Regions from separate parts of the Pantoea sp. X-Soil-ISGK-355 genome, predicted to be linked through region 1. Evidence: predicted binding sites of a transcription regulator. Region 1 holds the regulator's gene; each other region holds the start of a gene.
What was found. The regulator CRP, encoded in region 1, controls carbon source genes, mostly activating them, when cyclic AMP is high. The targets are predictions, from matches to a motif close to ATGTGANNNNNNTCACAT.
Positions count from the first base shown of each region.

Region 1 (5,557 bases):
TGCCTGCAAACGTCACAGTCCGTTCAAAAGTAAAATCATCGCGTTTCATAATGCTTTTCATGGCCGGACGCTGTTTACCGTTACGGTCGGCGGCCAGCCAAAATATTCTGACGGATTCGGTCCGAAACCGGCGGATATTGTCCACGTGCCGTTCAATGACCTGGATGCTGTAAAAGCGGTCATTGACGATCACACCTGCGCCATTGTGGTTGAACCGATTCAGGGTGAGGGCGGCGTCATGCCTGCGACGCAGGAATTTATGCAGGGACTGCGTGCGCTTTGCGATCAGCATCAGGCGCTGCTGGTACTGGACGAAGTGCAGAGCGGCATGGGACGCAGCGGCAAGCTGTTCGCCTATGAGCATTATGGCGTCCAGCCCGATATCCTGACTTCAGCCAAAGCGCTGGGCGGCGGTTTCCCGGTCAGCGCCATGCTGACCACCAACGAGATTGCTTCAACCATGGCACCGGGCGTGCATGGCACCACCTATGGCGGCAACCCGCTCGCCTGTGCCATTGCCGAAACCGCGCTGGATATTATCAACACGCCGGAGGTGCTGGCGGGCGTAGAGATGCGTCGCCAGCACTTTGTCACGGCGCTGCAGGCTATTGACGCGAAGTATGACCTGTTCAGTGACATTCGCGGCAAAGGTCTGCTGATTGGCGCGGCACTGAAACCTCAGCATGCCGGCAGGTCGCGCGACATTCTGAATGCCGCCGCCGCTGCAGGTGTGATGGTGCTGGTAGCTGGCACCGATGTGATGCGTTTTGCCCCGTCGCTGATCATCGAACCGGCCGACATTGAAGAGGGCATGAGCCGCTTCGCCACCGCCGTCGGCAAAGTGCTTAACGGCTAGCTTAGTTTTTACGTAAGCGTCTGATCAGCCAGCGGCCATGTTGCGGTCGCTGGTTCCACGCCAGCGATGAAATGGTGTACATCACGCTCAGATGATCGAGAATGCGCCGCACATGCTGCTCCACCACAGTAATCGGTCCCTCACTGATGTTTTCCAGGTCATCCAGCAGATTCACCTGTGAGCTTTCACCATCATATTCCAGCCGCTGCTGACACCGCTGCAGCGCAATTTCGCAGGATTGCAGATAGCGTTGAGCCAGCGAGGCGGTCAGCATAGTGTGCTCGCGCGCCAGAATCGTTATCGCATTGATATGCTCGACAATAAACTGACTGTGGGTGACCCAGAGCCGCATATCACTCAGGTAACGGGAGTTGAACGCGGGTTCCTGCATTGCCTGATTCAGTGAGTTAAACAGCGCATTGTGCGCCTGATTAACCTTCACGCGCTGATAAGCCAGTTTCTCTGGCGACTGTTCGTCGCCCAGTAACAGCCGCAGCGCATCCTGATAGGTTTCCAGCGCGTCGTGGGCGTTCTGCCGTAGTAAGCCGCTCTGCCACTGCGGCCACAGCCACAGCATCCCACCAAAGGCGATCAGACAGCCCATCAGCGTATCCATCAATCGCGGCAGCAGAAACTGCGCGCCATTCAGTGACAGCAGTTGCAGCGAGTAAACTGCCGTGACCGTAAAGCCAATCATCGACCAGCCATAGAACTGGCGGGTAAAGCGATAGCTGATAAAGGTTATCGCCAGCATGATCAGCAGCACCAGTGACTCCGGTACCGCGAGCCGCAGCGTAGCGGCCGCGATGACCAGGCCGGCAAAGGTGCCCAGCGCCCGGTGCTGGATACGGACGCGGGTGGCGCTGTAGCCGTTCTGGCTGACGAACATAATGGTCATCAGGATCCAGTAGGGTTTAGGGATGTTGAAGAACAGCGCCAGCGCGCTGCCCAGCATCAGCATCACCGCAAAGCGACCCGCCGTGCGCAGCGACGACGAGCGAAACGAGAGATAACTGCGCAGCGCCGGTAACAGCGGCAGGCGGCGCTGGCGGTCTGCCATCAGATCGCGCTGGTAAAGCGGTTTCTGGGTGCGTAGCACCCGCGCAATGCGGTTGAAGTGATAAAGGCAGAAGTTACCCACCGGATTATCGGGATGCTGATGGGCAATTTTCTCCAGTGCGCCGAGCTGTTTATCCATCGCAAAGCGGTCGGGTAACTGGTGATAAAGAATGTTATCTGCCAGCACCCGCAGCCGGGCCGAGATGGTTTTGGCATTCCAGCGGATCACCGCTTCAGCATGGCTTTGCTCCACCAGCTTCTGGACTTCTTCCGGCCGATGCAGGCTGACCGAGATATGCTCCTGCAGATCGAGGGCCACCTGGAAAGCGCGCGTCAGCCTTTTATGGCTGTGATCGCGGCTTGCCGACAGCATATGCATCTGCTGATAACAGGTGTTAATCAGATCGACCACTTTCTGCTGACGGGCCAGCAGTGGCGGCAGCGCCTTTTCCGGATCGGTCAGCTGCGTCAGCAGGGTGTATTTCGCGTCGCAGTAGTTAGCCAGCTCGCGGTAGATCAGGCTCAGGCTTTCGCGCATTGGCTGCTCTTTCCACAGCCAGAACCAGAACCAGTTAAACAGCCCGTACCACAGCGTGCCGCCGATATAGAGCAGCGGGGTGACATAGATGGGCATGCGGCCAATCAGGCTCAGGGTAAAGATGGCGGCAATCAGGGTGCCGGGCAGCAGACGGCCATGCAGCGGGCTGATCTCACCCGTGACGCCGAGCAGCAAAGGCATAGCGAAGAGGATCAGCGGCAGTGGAATCGCATGCAGGGTGAGCCACTGGATCAGAAAGCTGCCGAGGGCAAACAGGCTACCGCCCACAATCAGACGTTTGAAAAAGCGTTTATGCGGCGTATCGAGACCGGCGATATTGCAGCAGGCGGGCACTAATGAGAACAGCAGACCTTTTTGCAGGTCGCCAGCCAGCCAGCCCAGCGCCACCGGCAGACAGAGCACCAGCGTTTGCCGCAAGGCATAATTGACTTCAGGATGGTAAATGATTCGACGCCACATCGGCCCAACACAAACAATAACGGCGTGATGTTGCCATCACGCCGTGGATGACAGGAATTAGCGGGTGCCGTAAACGACGATGGTTTTGCCGTGTGCGGAGATCAGGTTCTGATCTTCCAGCATCTTCAAAATACGGCCCACGGTTTCACGTGAACAACCCACAATCTGACCAATTTCCTGACGAGTGATTTTAATTTGCATGCCGTCGGGATGCGTCATGGCATCTGGCTGCTTCGCCAGGTTAAGCAGAGTCTGTGCAATGCGGCCGGTAACGTCGAGGAAAGCGAGGTTACCCACTTTTTCAGACGTCACCTGCAGGCGACGCGCCATCTGCGATGAGAGTCGCATCAGGATATCGGGGTTAACCTGGATCAACTGACGGAATTTCTTGTAAGAAATCTCCGCCACTTCGCACGCGCTTTTCGCACGTACCCAGGCGCTGCGTTCCTGACCTTCTTCGAACAGGCCAAGCTCACCAATAAAATCGCCCTGATTCAGGTAGGAAAGAATCATCTCTTTGCCTTCTTCATCTTTAATCAGAACCGCGACGGAACCTTTCACGATGTAGTAAAGCGTTTCTGCTTTTTCACCTTGGTGAATCAGCGTACTTTTGGATGGATACTTGTGAATATGGCAATGGGACAGGAACCATTCGAGTGTAGGGTCTGTTTGCGGTTTGCCGAGAACCATTCGCTATTATCCTCTGTTGTAATCGTGCCCAAAATACAGGGGGCAGTTTTCCCTGTCAGGCGGTGAAAGCTTCAAGCGTTTCCTTTTCAGGAAATTATTCGGGCCGCATCAGGCGCAGTGCGCATCATTCTTCCCGGCTTCGCCATCGGGTGACGAAAAATATTTTCAGCACTGTTTGTAGCACAGCTTTTGCCGACTGTCTTCTGTTGTCTCGCTTCAGCTACAGGCGGATTTCTCTGGATTGCTGTTTACCAGGCGAAAGCGTACTCTGGCGACAAAACAGCGTATTCCGGAGCAAAAATCATGCAGGCAAGAGTGAAATGGGTAGAAGGGCTGACATTCCTTGGAGAATCCTCATCCGGCCATCAGATACTGATGGATGGCAATTCAGGTGATAAAGCGCCCAGCCCAATGGAAATGGTGCTGATGGCGGCAGGTGGATGCAGCGCGATTGACGTGGTATCAATTCTGCAAAAAGGCCGCAACGATGTGGCTGATTGTGAAGTAAAACTGACCTCAGAACGTCGTGAAGAGGCGCCGCGAATCTTTACGCACATCAACCTGCATTTTATCGTGAGTGGCAAAGCGCTCCAGGATAAAGCGGTCTCACGCGCGGTCGATCTTTCGGCTGAAAAATATTGCTCGGTGGCCATCATGCTGGGTAAAGGCGTCAACATTACGCATAGCTATGAAGTGATCGAACTTTAGTAGCCGCAGGGGTTATTGCAGACCTGCTAACTTCACTTCCAGTATCTGATGCAGGTTGCTTTAAGACTGTGCCTGGTCCGGAAATCCGCTTTGAGATTGTGCCTGCGTTGTGAACAGGGTCAGAGCGGTTTGTGTCGGTCCGCTGTCAGATTGTGCCTGCATAGGGAATCCGCGTTGATACTGTGCCTGCGCTGGGAACCGGGTCAGATCGGAAAGTCGCTTAAGCCAATCCCTGGCCGCTCGTCCCGCGCCGTCCCTGGCGCGGGACGCTTTCCTTTTCTGACCCGGTTCCCTGCGTGTTAAGCATTTTCGCTGCTGTCAGATTGATCCTGCATTGGCATTAGTCTGGAAAGGCCCTTTTGACCTCTTACTCTATCCGCTTACCTTCCATCAGCCGCTTCACCAGCGGACCCATGATCAACTCCATCGCCAGACCCATTTTGCCGCCGGGCACCACCAGCGTATTGATGTGCGAGATAAACGAGCCCTGCAGCATTGCCAGCAGGTAGGGGAAGTCGATATCTTCCAGCGCCTGAAAGTGGATCACCACAAAACTCTCATCCAGTGACGGAATGGCGCGGGCTGCGAACGGGTTGGAGGTATCGATGGTTGGAACGCGCTGAAAGTTGATATGGGTGCGTGAAAACTGCGGTGTGATGTAGTTGATGTAATCTTCCATTGAGCGCACCACGGAATCCATTACGGCTTCACGTGAATGACCGCGCTCGCCAGTGTCGCGTACCAGCTTCTGAATCCACTCCAGGTTAACAATCGGTACCACGCCCACCAGCAGATCGACCTGTTCCGCCACGTTGTGCTGCGCTGTCACCACACCGCCATGCAATCCTTCATAAAAAAGAATATCGGTGTTCTGCGGTAGCGGCTGCCAGGGTGTAAAAGTGCCGGGCACCTGATTCCACGGCACCGCCTCATCGTAAGTGTGCAGATATTTACGCGACTGCCCCTCCCCGCTGAGACCATACTCTTTAAAGCTCTGCTCCAGCAGGCCAAAGTCATTGGCTTCCGGGCCAAAGTAGCTGACATGACGTCCCAGATCGCGTGCCTTACGAATCGCCATATCCATTTCAGGGCGGGTAAAGCGGTGAAAACTGTCACCTTCCAGCTCCGCCGCATGCAGGTCAAGCTGCTGAAAAATTTTGCGGAACGCCAGGCTGGTGGTGGTGGTTCCTGCGCCGCTGGAACCGGTCACCGCGATAATGGGATGA
Region 1 covers NZ_AP035971.1:3,673,746-3,679,302, reverse strand. Annotated here, with positions in the region: gene argD (bifunctional acetylornithine/succinyldiaminopimelate transaminase) at 1-856, shown strand, start outside; gene AC6I8J_RS16965 (YccS/YhfK family putative transporter) at 858-2,933, opposite strand; gene crp (cAMP-activated global transcriptional regulator CRP) at 2,991-3,623, opposite strand; gene AC6I8J_RS16955 (OsmC family protein) at 3,927-4,331, shown strand; gene AC6I8J_RS16950 (phosphoribulokinase) at 4,699-5,557, opposite strand, start outside.

Region 2 (5,557 bases), 1.5 Mb from region 1:
CGCCGCCTCATTACGCTGCGCCTGGGTCCAGGTGAACCATTCAGGCGGGGATAGCTTAATACCAGCCGTGAACGGTGGCGTGAGGCTATAGGCCGGAATCTGTCCCTGAGCCATGATCTTATTGGCAATCACCTCGCGATCGAGGGTCATTTTCAGCGCAGCGCGCACCCGTGCATCGGTGAACGGCGCTTTTTTGTTGTTGATTTCGTAGTAGAAGGTGCAAAGCAGCGGACTGACTTTGACTTCATCACCCAGCTCTTTGCGCAGCTTGCCAAACATCTCTGGCGGTATCGCACTGTTAGTGATATCCGTGCCACCACTGCGATAGCGATTAATGTCACTGTTTTCAGTAGCGATCGGCAGGAAGGTCCCCTGCTCAATCACCGTATGCGCATTGTCCCAGTAGAGGGGATTACGCGTCACAACGATTTTTTCATTCACCACCCAGTCGCTGAGTGTATAGGCACCGTTACCGATGTAGTGACCGGGACGGGTCCAGGCGTCGCCCCACTGCTTAATGGCTGGCGCATAAACCGGCTTCATCGCCGTGTGCGCTAACATCGCCATCAGGTAAGGCACGGGTTCACTCAGGGTGATCTGCAGGCGATGGGCATCAAGTGCTTTTACGCCCAATTGATCGGGTGATGCTTTACCGGCAAGGATGGCATCAATACCGGCAAAATGAGCTGCCTGCAGATAGCTGGAATATGGCGATGCTGTTTTCGGGTCCACCAGCCGACGCCAGCTATAAACGAAATCAGCGGCCGTCACCGGTTCGCCATTGCTCCACTTTGCATCATCACGCAGAGTAAAAATCCAGACCGTGGGTTGTGGATTTTCCCAGCTTCTGGCGACGCCCGGCACAACCTGACCGCGGTTATCGGTGTTAACCAGGCCATCCAGCAGGTTATGGATAACATTAGATTCCGGCACGCCTTCGGTTTTATGTGGATCCAGCGAAGAGACTTCGCTTCCGTTGTTGATCACTATTTGCTGTTGGGCGGCCAGAACCGTTCCAGGCGGAATGGTGGCGGCATAAGCCGGAGAAAAAGCCGTGAACAAAAAGAGTGCGATTGCTGACCGCTGTTGTTGCAAGTTTTTCATCCCAATCATGCGAAACGCCAACCTTTAATTAAGTATCCCGATAGGCTTAAGCAAAAAGCGTTCTCACTTTGGACTTTCGGAGAAAAAATTTACGCTGGGCCAAAAATTATCAGAAGCCGCGAAGGGGCGCCAAAGCAAAATAGCTAAAATGTTAACTAATTCTCTTTTATCATGAGATGTCAGGCAGCGAAAGTGTTAATTTTCGTCCTGAAAATATTATATCGATATGAAAAATAGGCTATTTAGCTGGAAACCTGTTTCCAGGGCGTTATGCAGCTACAAAAAGCGTCTGTTTTGGTATTTGTATTGATAAAAAGAGCATCGACGTGATGAAATTCAGGCTGGCCGCTGAAGCCTGGGTATTTATCGGGTTGAGCGGAGATCAGATAGCAGATTATCGTGTGAAAATAGTGACATTATTCTGAGAAAAAAAGTCTGTGAGCAAACCCACAGTAACGGAATTTATAATCGTCTGTTTTTATTAAGCAGGATGAATGACTGCATTACTATGGTGCAATAAATTACCTTACTGCACCAATTCAGGTCACCAATTCGCTTCGCTGCATGAAATAAGTGAGTTTCTAGTTCAGCAAGCCGGGGAAAATCGACTTCATGCCGGTCACAACAAATTCAATACCCAGCGCCATCAGTAACAGGCCCATAATTCGGGTAATGACGTTGATACCGGTCTGCCCAAGAATGCGCACCATTAACGGCGCGGCGCGGAACAGCAGCCAGCAGCAGAAGGCAAAAATAGCAATGGCCAGGGTGAATCCCAGCAGATTGAGCCAGCTGTGGTAGCGGGTACTCCAGACGATGGTTGAGCTGATGGCACCCGGCCCCGCCATGAGTGGCAATGCCAGCGGCACAACCCCCACGCTTTCACGAATCGCCGTTTCTGACTTCTCCTGTTTGTTCTGCTTATCCTCGCCCAGCTTGCCGCTGATCATCGACATGGCAATGGTGACGACCAGAATCCCGCCCGCAATCCGGAAGGAATCAATCGAGATGCCAAACACATGCAGAATCGCATCGCCGAGGAAAAGTGACGTCCAGAGAATAATGGCAACGGCCAGATTAGCTGTAAGGTTGGTTTTGTTACGCTCAGCTACCCCCTGATAACGGGTCATGCTGATGAACACCGGAATAATGCCTACCGGATTGACCAGCGCAAAGAGCCCGACAAAAAATTTTATGTAGCCTGATAGATCTAACAGCGCTGGATTCACAACTCTACTCCGTACCACAGGGGGGAAAACGCGCCTAATGTATGTGAAAACGTGCAGAGACGCCAGATGTGCGCCTGGGTATTTATCCTGATGAACAGCAAAGCAATTAGCGCTTTCCGCCAGAGATTAAAAAGTGGCTGGATTTAGCCACTGCCAGGACGGCTGAGCACAGGAGCACGCTGACTTAACAGGAAAGCACTATAAAGGGCTGCTGAAAGGTGTCAGCTTGCGCTTAAATTGATCTGCATCAAAATTGACCTACCCCAAACCAGGTAATCTTTTCTTAACGGAAGAATAAGAAAGCTCGCTAACGCCAGCAGAAGACTCGTTCAGTAAACAGTTGAAAATCCGGGATTTACCTGTCAGCCAGTCACGTTATTTCAGCATGACTATACTCAGGACGCAGGATTGTTTACTAAAAAAGTTTAACTTCCTTCAGGAGAACACCATGGCCGTAACCAATGTCGCTGAACTCAATGCACTGGTCGAACGTGTAAAAAAAGCCCAGCGTGAATATGCCAACTTTTCTCAACAACAGGTCGACGCCATCTTCCGTGCCGCCGCCCTTGCCGCCGCTGACGCCAGAATCCCGTTAGCCAAGATGGCCGTTGCCGAATCCGGTATGGGCATCGTCGAAGACAAGGTCATTAAAAACCACTTTGCTTCCGAGTATATCTACAACGCCTATAAAGATGAAAAAACCTGTGGTGTATTAGCCACTGACGATACGTTCGGTACGATTACCATCGCCGAGCCGATTGGCCTGATTTGCGGTATCGTCCCGACAACCAACCCAACGTCAACCGCCATCTTTAAAGCATTAATCAGTCTTAAAACCCGTAATGGCATTATCTTTTCGCCACACCCTCGCGCCAAAGATGCGACAAACAAAGCTGCCGATATTGTCTTGCAGGCCGCCATTGCTGCCGGTGCGCCGAAAGACATTATCGGCTGGATCGATGCCCCGTCTGTTGAACTTTCAAACCAGCTGATGCATCACCCTGACATCAACCTGATTCTCGCCACCGGCGGTCCGGGCATGGTGAAAGCAGCATACAGCTCCGGTAAACCGGCGATTGGTGTCGGTGCCGGTAACACGCCGGTAGTGATTGATGAAACCGCCGATGTGAAACGTGCCGTTGCCTCCATTCTGATGTCAAAAACCTTTGATAACGGGGTGATCTGCGCCTCTGAACAATCTGTCATTGTGGTTGATTCAGTTTATGATGCCGTGCGTGAACGTTTCGCCAGCCATGGCGGCTACATGCTGCAGGGTGCTGAACTAAGCGCCGTACAGAATATCATCCTCAAAAACGGCGGTCTGAATGCGGCGATCGTGGGTCAGCCTGCCTTCAAAATTGCAGAGATGGCCGGTCTCACCGTGCCGCCGAGCACCAAGATCCTGATTGGTGAAGTGAAACTGGTGGATGAGTCTGAGCCATTTGCCCACGAAAAACTCTCACCTACCCTCGCAATGTATCGGGCAAAAGATTTCCAGGATGCTGTAGATAAAGCCGAGAAACTGGTCGCCATGGGCGGTATCGGTCACACCTCCTGCCTTTACACCGACCAGGATAACCAGACTGAGCGCGTGCACTACTTCGGCGACAAAATGAAAACCGCGCGTATTCTGATCAACACCCCGGCCTCTCAGGGCGGTATCGGTGACCTCTACAACTTTAAACTGGCGCCGTCTCTGACGCTGGGTTGTGGTTCCTGGGGCGGTAACTCTATTTCAGAGAACGTCGGTCCAAAACACCTGATCAATACCAAAACTGTCGCCAAGCGAGCTGAGAATATGTTGTGGCATAAACTTCCTAAATCCATCTACTTCCGTCGGGGTTCACTGCCAATTGCGTTGGAAGAGGTGGCAACGGACGGCGCGAAACGTGCCTTTATCGTCACTGACCGCTTCCTGTTCAATAACGGTTATGCTGACCAGGTGACCCGCGTGCTGAAATCACACGGCATCGAGACTGAAGTATTCTTCGAAGTTGAAGCTGACCCAACGCTGAGCATCGTACGTAAAGGTGCAGAGCAGATGAACAGCTTTAAACCTGACGTCATCATTGCCCTGGGCGGCGGTTCCCCAATGGATGCCGCGAAAATCATGTGGGTGATGTACGAACATCCCGAAACCCATTTCGAAGAGCTGGCGTTACGTTTCATGGACATCCGTAAACGTATCTACAAGTTCCCAAAAATGGGCGTCAAAGCACGCATGGTTGCCATCACGACTACCTCAGGTACCGGTTCAGAGGTCACACCGTTCGCTGTGGTAACCGACGATGCGACCGGTCAGAAATATCCTCTGGCTGACTATGCATTGACACCAGATATGGCAATTGTCGATGCCAACCTGGTGATGGATATGCCACGTTCACTCTGCGCCTTCGGTGGTCTGGATGCAGTCACCCACGCTCTGGAAGCCTATGTTTCTGTGCTGGCGAATGAATACTCTGATGGTCAGGCGCTGCAGGCACTGAAACTGCTGAAAGAGAATCTGCCGGCCAGCTATGCCGAAGGCGCTAAAAATCCGGTGGCGCGTGAACGCGTACACAATGCCGCAACTATCGCCGGTATTGCGTTTGCCAACGCATTCCTCGGGGTCTGTCACTCAATGGCACACAAACTGGGTTCAGAGTTCCATATCCCACACGGCCTGGCTAATGCCCTGTTAATCTCGAACGTTATTCGCTACAACGCGAATGACAACCCGACCAAACAGACCGCATTCAGCCAGTATGATCGTCCGCAGGCGCGTCGTCGTTACGCAGAGATTGCTGACCACTTAGGTCTGAGCGCACCAGGCGACCGCACCGCGCAGAAAATTGAGAAGCTGCTGGTATGGCTGGACGAGATCAAAACTGAACTCGGTATTCCGACCTCAATCCGCGAAGCCGGTGTGCAGGAAGCGGACTTCCTGGCGAAAGTCGACAAACTGGCCGATGATGCGTTCGATGACCAGTGTACCGGCGCGAACCCACGCTATCCGCTGATTGCTGAGCTGAAACAGATTATGCTCGATACCTACTACGGACGTGAATTTGTCGAACCGTTCTCAAGTGTCGCCGAAGCTGTCTCTGAGCAGCCGGTGAAAGGCGTGAAGGTTGATAAGAAAGTGAAGAAAGTCTGATAGTCCGGTTCTGACTGTCTGATAAAAAACCCGCCGCGGCGGGTTTTTTATTACCTGAATGATGCGGTTAATTCAGCGGAGTCTGTGC
Region 2 covers NZ_AP035971.1:2,209,763-2,215,319, forward strand. Annotated here, with positions in the region: gene AC6I8J_RS10235 (ABC transporter substrate-binding protein) at 1-1,104, opposite strand, end outside; gene AC6I8J_RS10240 (YchE family NAAT transporter) at 1,686-2,333, opposite strand; gene adhE (bifunctional acetaldehyde-CoA/alcohol dehydrogenase) at 2,782-5,469, shown strand; gene tdk (thymidine kinase) at 5,537-5,557, opposite strand, start outside.
Region 2: adhE (bifunctional acetaldehyde-CoA/alcohol dehydrogenase) is a predicted target of CRP. The motif match lies at 2,569-2,586, and genes of this name have one in related genera.

Region 3 (5,557 bases), 1.7 Mb from region 1:
ACGATGGAACCAAGTGTGGTGGCAAGGAAGCCAACGATCACCGCGTTCGGGGCGTACGGAAACATCACCGGACAGTCCAGTGCCGGTTTCGCATCCGGCACGACGCGCATCGCGATACCCCGGAAGGCAGGCACCAGCTCGTTCAGCAGCAGACGGACACCGCTGTAGAGCACGAAGACCCCGGCCACGAACTGAATCGACTGCATAAAGGCGTACATCAGGTAGTTCATGCCGTTGCTGTACTGGGCAATGAAGGCCGGACCGGCTGCCACGGCGGGAATCAGGTACATCGGCACCATCACCAGCGCCATCGACAGATAGGTATCCTGCAGAAACTTAAAGTTATCGGGCAGCTTCAGGTCTTCGGTGGAGCGCGATCCTTTGCCAACCACTTTGGCGACCGCCGCCGTGACCAGATAACCGATGGTGCAGAAATGACCCAGGGCGACATCGTCAGAGTCGGTGATGCGCCGCACCACCGGCTGCGCCAGCGCGGGCATCACGACCGCCATGATTCCGCCAAAGATACCGCCGGTCAGGATCAGCGGTAGCCCGGTCAGCCCCGCTTTATAACCGATCACCGCGCCAATGGTCGCCATCCACAGCAACGCCTGGCCGGTCAGGAAGATGTATTTAAAGGGCGTCAGTCGCGCGACGATGATATTGACGATAAAGATCACCAGCAGCGTCAGCGCGACTTCAGACCCCAGCTCACGGTTAGCCAGCCCGGCAATGGCGGCCACATCGGTGATATAGCCGCGCATGCCAAAGCCATGGGTAAAAATAGTATTGAGGAACGTCAGGGTGCCTACAATAATATTGATACCCGCCATCATAATTAAAAAGCCGAGCAGGGTTTTAAAGGTGCCTTCCACCACCTTGCCTGCCGATTTTTTTTGCAGCAGCAGACCAATCAGGGCAATAAAGGCGATCAGAATCGACGCCTGCCCCAGCAGATCTTTTACCAGAAAGTCGATCACACTATTCATGGGCGGCGACCTTCTGATTGCGTTCTTTTAAAAAGGCCAGGATCTTCTGCTCAATTTCCGCTTTATCGGTGAGCCGGTTAAGAATTATGACCCGTTTAATCTGCTCCGGACTGGCGTCGGCGTTTAAAACATCGGCAAACGCTTTTTGCGTCAGGATCATATCTGACTTAAAGGCATTCGCTTCTGAAATGGTGGTGTGATCGATATCGGCCTCAATCTCCAGTTTTTTTAATACCGCTTTTGCGCTCATCTCAATCGCAAAACTGGAACCTAATCCACAACCACAGACACATAATATTTTCAGCATGGTTTTTCCTCACACTATATTGAGTTGTTTAGCGAGTTTGTAATGGTGCCCGTCAATATCGACCAGGCGTTTTTGCATGCTTATTAAATCAATCGGGATTGGTTTATTGCTGCCATTAATAATGACCGCTTTATTCCGCATGCCTGACTGAATACAACGCACCACTTCACTGGCTATAATGGTGCCCTGAAAGATCTCTTCGCAGGTGGGATCACCATTGCGCAGCCCGTAACCCATAATGGTTTTACGGATGCGCACGCCAATGAGGGGTTCAAGCTGTTTGATTAAGGTGTCGATCGCCCCCTGAAAACCGGGCGAATATTCACGGGTGTAGCCTTCCGAACAGAGGATGACTACGCTATTCTGCGCTGCCAGCCGCCCGGTGATGCGCTGTGCCAGTTGTGGCAGCGGGATCTGGCACTCCGGAATTAACGCAATATCTGCGTTAGATTTAATCGCGGATTGCAGCGTTAATTCGCCGCAATAGCCACCGAGCAACTCCAGCATAAAAACCCGGCCCGGTAAGGCGCGGCCGGTATTGCGCAGTTTCGCCACCTCTTTAAATACCTGCTCGCAGGCGGTGGAGAATCCCAGCGTGTAATCACTGCCGAAAACATCATTATCGATGGTCATGCCGACGCCAAAACAATTCACGCCATACGCCGACAGGGTATGGAGAAATTGCAGCGACCCGTCTCCACCCGCCATAATTAATATGTCAATCCGGGCACTTTTCAGCTGGCGTGCAATTAACTCATATTCGCTGCGCACCAGTTTCTTTTCAGTGCGTCCCGATTGCATAACCGGAATAGAGGCGATGGAAAAGTCGAGCAGATCGCGCTGGCTGATCTCACGATGATGATTTTGCAGCAGGCCGGGAATACCGCCATCAAATATCACCATCTCCGCCTGTGCCATACGCCCAATCTGGAAGACAAAATTATTAATGCCGGTCACGTCACCGCCACTGATCACCATTCCAATTCGCATCACCCTCACCTCGCTGGCTTACTCTGCTGAAGGTTATTCTTCCGGTTAGCGGGGTTGCTATTTGCAGAGGAGATCACAGTTACGCGCGGTTTTTCTCAGACAGGAATATTGACAGGGCAATTCACACTCCTTTATTTGTGATTTAACTCACACTATTCCTACTTATTGCGCTTAAGGCGAATCGATATAAATCATTGGGTTAGCGGATGACGGGGGTGAGCTGGCCAGAAAGCAGGAGGAGGTAAAATCGGTCATTCACGTGGCGTTGCAGATTTGTGACTTTCACCTCATTTTTCCCGGTTTCACAGAACAGAAACCGCAATTAAGATGCAAAAAGAAAATCTGCAAGCCGATTCAGCATCGCTGTTGCGAACAAGTCGTATTCTTCGGTATAACCTTTCTATGTAGACAGAACAGGTAGCCTGACGATAATGATTTTTAAGGAAAAACCTCCACGCTTTTTCTGAGGGGTGACTTTCTCTTCTGCGTCCGACGCTGCTATTCCGCACGGCAAAACCGACGTTCACCGTGACGACAAACCGGTTCTCTGTGACCCCATTTAACCAGGACCAGACGCATGGAAATAGCTATCCGTACCCCTCTCATTCACTCCCTGCCACTGAGTCAGCTCAGCGGCAGCAACGTCTGGCTGAAAATGGAATCGGCGCAGCCGACCGGATCCTTTAAGCTCAGAAGCGCAGGCCATATCTGTCAGTACTACGCTGCACAGGGCGCTAAGGCGTTTGTCAGCTCCTCCGGCGGCAATGCGGGTATTGCTGTGGCGCACAGCGGCCGCAGGCTGGGGCTCCCGGTCACGGTGGTGGTACCTGAAACGACCCCGGCGCGCGCCAGACAGCTTATCGAACAGGAAGGTGCCAGGCTGATCGTACACGGCAGCGTCTGGAGTGAGGCCAACGCGTACGCTTTATCGCTGGCGTCGCAGGAACATATCTACATCCATCCGTTTGACAATCCGCTACTGTGGGACGGTATCAGTACGCTGGTCGATGAAGTGATTGATGAAGGGTTACGTCCCGATGCGGTAATCCTCTCCGTGGGCGGAGGCAGTCTGCTCTCCGGCATTGCCCAGGGTCTGGAAAAGCATCAGCTCAGCCATATCCCGATTTATGCGGTTGAAACTGAGGGAAACCGCGTCGCTTAACGCTGCGCTGGAAGCCGGGGAGCGGGTCACGCTGGACCGGGTCAGCGGTATCGCCACTACGCTGGCAGCCAGTCAGGTGTGTGAAAATGCGTTTAACGTGGCACGCCGCGCAGATGTCAGGGGAAAGGTTGTGAGCGATGATGAAGCTGTGAATGCCTGTCGCCGCTTCCTGGACGATCATCGTGTTCTGACAGAGCCAGCCTGTGGCGTCTCATTATCGATGCTGTATGACGGGAAAATCGGCTTTAAATCGGATGATAACGTGCTGGTTATCGTCTGTGGCGGGGCGTCTGTCACGCTGGAGAGTCTGCAGAGCTGACGAATTAAAGGGAAAAACGATGGCGCAGCCAGAGGGGCTACGCCATCCGTTGATTACTTCGCGTAAGCTTCGGTAGACAGCGTCAGCGTAACGTCGTCGCTTACCGCAGGGACATATTTGTCCAGCTTGAAGTCAGAACGCTTGATGGTGCCGGTGGCGTCAAAACCAATCGCCTGCTTCTTGACCATCGGATGCTCGCCCTGCTTGTTCAGCGTCGCGTGCAGCGTAACCGGTTTGGTGATCCCTTTCAGGGTCAGGTTACCTTCAACGTCAAATTTATTGTCGCCCTTCGCCACCACTTTGGTGCTGTGGAAGGTCGCTGTCGGGTATTTGGCGGTGTCGAAGTATTCGGTACCTTTGAACTCTTTGGTCAGCGCCGCGACGTGGCTGTCGATTTTGCTGACTGGCAGGGTCACGTCAACGCGTGAGGCCTCCGGATGATCTTTATCGAACACCAGAGTACCGGTTGCGTCCGGGATATCCGCGGTAGGATTTGAGAAGCCAAAGTGGTTCCAGGCAACAATTACCGACGTATGCTCAGGGTTCAGCTGGTAGTGCATCGCCTCAGCCTGAGATAACGGAGCGTAGAGGGTAGCAGCGGCTAACAGGGGCAGTGCAATACGTTTGAAGTTCTTCACGGTCAATTCCTTATGCGGACAAAAGTGAATTGAGTGTGGTCCAGTTTTCCCGGAATAGACAGTGAAGAGATTTGTCGGTAATTTTCAAATAAATTCAGCAACCTTAAAACCGGTCACTACGTATTCCCGCCGGTAAACAGCACCCGCCAGCGGCGGCGATCCTGAATCAGCGTGCGGTGCAATTGCAGTAAATCTGCAAGGGTCAGCGCCGCAATCTGCGTCGCGTCCGGTTCTGCCAGGCCATTTTCACGGCGTAGCAGGGCCAGTGGCTGCTCAACCTGCTGGCTCAGCAGTCGCGCTTTCAGGGCCACAAGATCACATTCCGCCAGCGTCTCGTTCAGTGACCGCAGGAAGTTACGGCAGTAGCGCAGTAGTGACAGCGCACTGTAATCGGGCGACTGTAGCGCAAATAACACCCCCTCTTCATCAGCGCAGCGCATATAGCGGCTGCTGACCACGTAACCTATTGGCTGCTCAACGCGGTAGCGCTGGAAAAAACGTGGCTCGTAGATGAGCGCCAGTGCGCGCAATGCAGCCAGCTGTTCAGGACGCTGCAGCGGAATAAACAGCAGCAGCGCGTTGTCTGCACTGGCGTGTGGTAGGCGCGTCATGCCGGTCTGCGTGGTCATACGCTTGGGCGGCGTGTCCGGGTTAACCGGCAGCGACAGCGCGCTCAGCCGTCGGGCAATGCGTGAATGCAGCGCGGCGTTGCCACCCTTCAGCGCCGCCCGCCAGCACCCTGGCGTAACATTGGCTGCCAGCTGATAAGGCAACTGTCGCAGCAACGCACGGATAGCGATGCTTTCGACAGGCGATGGCAGATTTGCCTCAACCGGCAATGTCAGGGCAGAGACAATCTGGCTCAGCGTCTGGTCAGTTACCGCCTCATCCTTTGTCAGGCGGAGCGTCAGTTGCCACACGCCCTCTGTTTCCTGCCAGCTGCCGTGCCCCCCCTGATGACGCAGCGCCGCAAATAGCGGACGCAACCGCCGGCCCAGCGTTTCTCCCGTCTCCGCAGTAAAGGTTGACCAGAACTCCGGTCGCAGGATAAGCGTTGCCTGCGGGTCATCTGACTGATGATGCGGCAATGCCACCGCCTGCGCGGGCAGCGGCGCAGGCGTCGCAGTGATGTCGGGCGGATAGAAGGTGAAA
Region 3 covers NZ_AP035971.1:1,949,323-1,954,879, reverse strand. Annotated here, with positions in the region: gene AC6I8J_RS09035 (PTS sugar transporter subunit IIC) at 1-989, opposite strand, end outside; gene AC6I8J_RS09030 (PTS sugar transporter subunit IIB) at 982-1,296, opposite strand; gene AC6I8J_RS09025 (6-phosphofructokinase) at 1,306-2,286, opposite strand; gene AC6I8J_RS09020 (pyridoxal-phosphate dependent enzyme) at 2,864-3,448, shown strand; gene AC6I8J_RS09015 (pyridoxal-phosphate dependent enzyme) at 3,420-3,767, shown strand; gene AC6I8J_RS09010 (YceI family protein) at 3,821-4,405, opposite strand; gene pqqF (pyrroloquinoline quinone biosynthesis protein PqqF) at 4,522-5,557, opposite strand, start outside.
Region 3: AC6I8J_RS09025 (6-phosphofructokinase) is a predicted target of CRP. The motif match lies at 2,560-2,577, and genes of this name have one in related genera.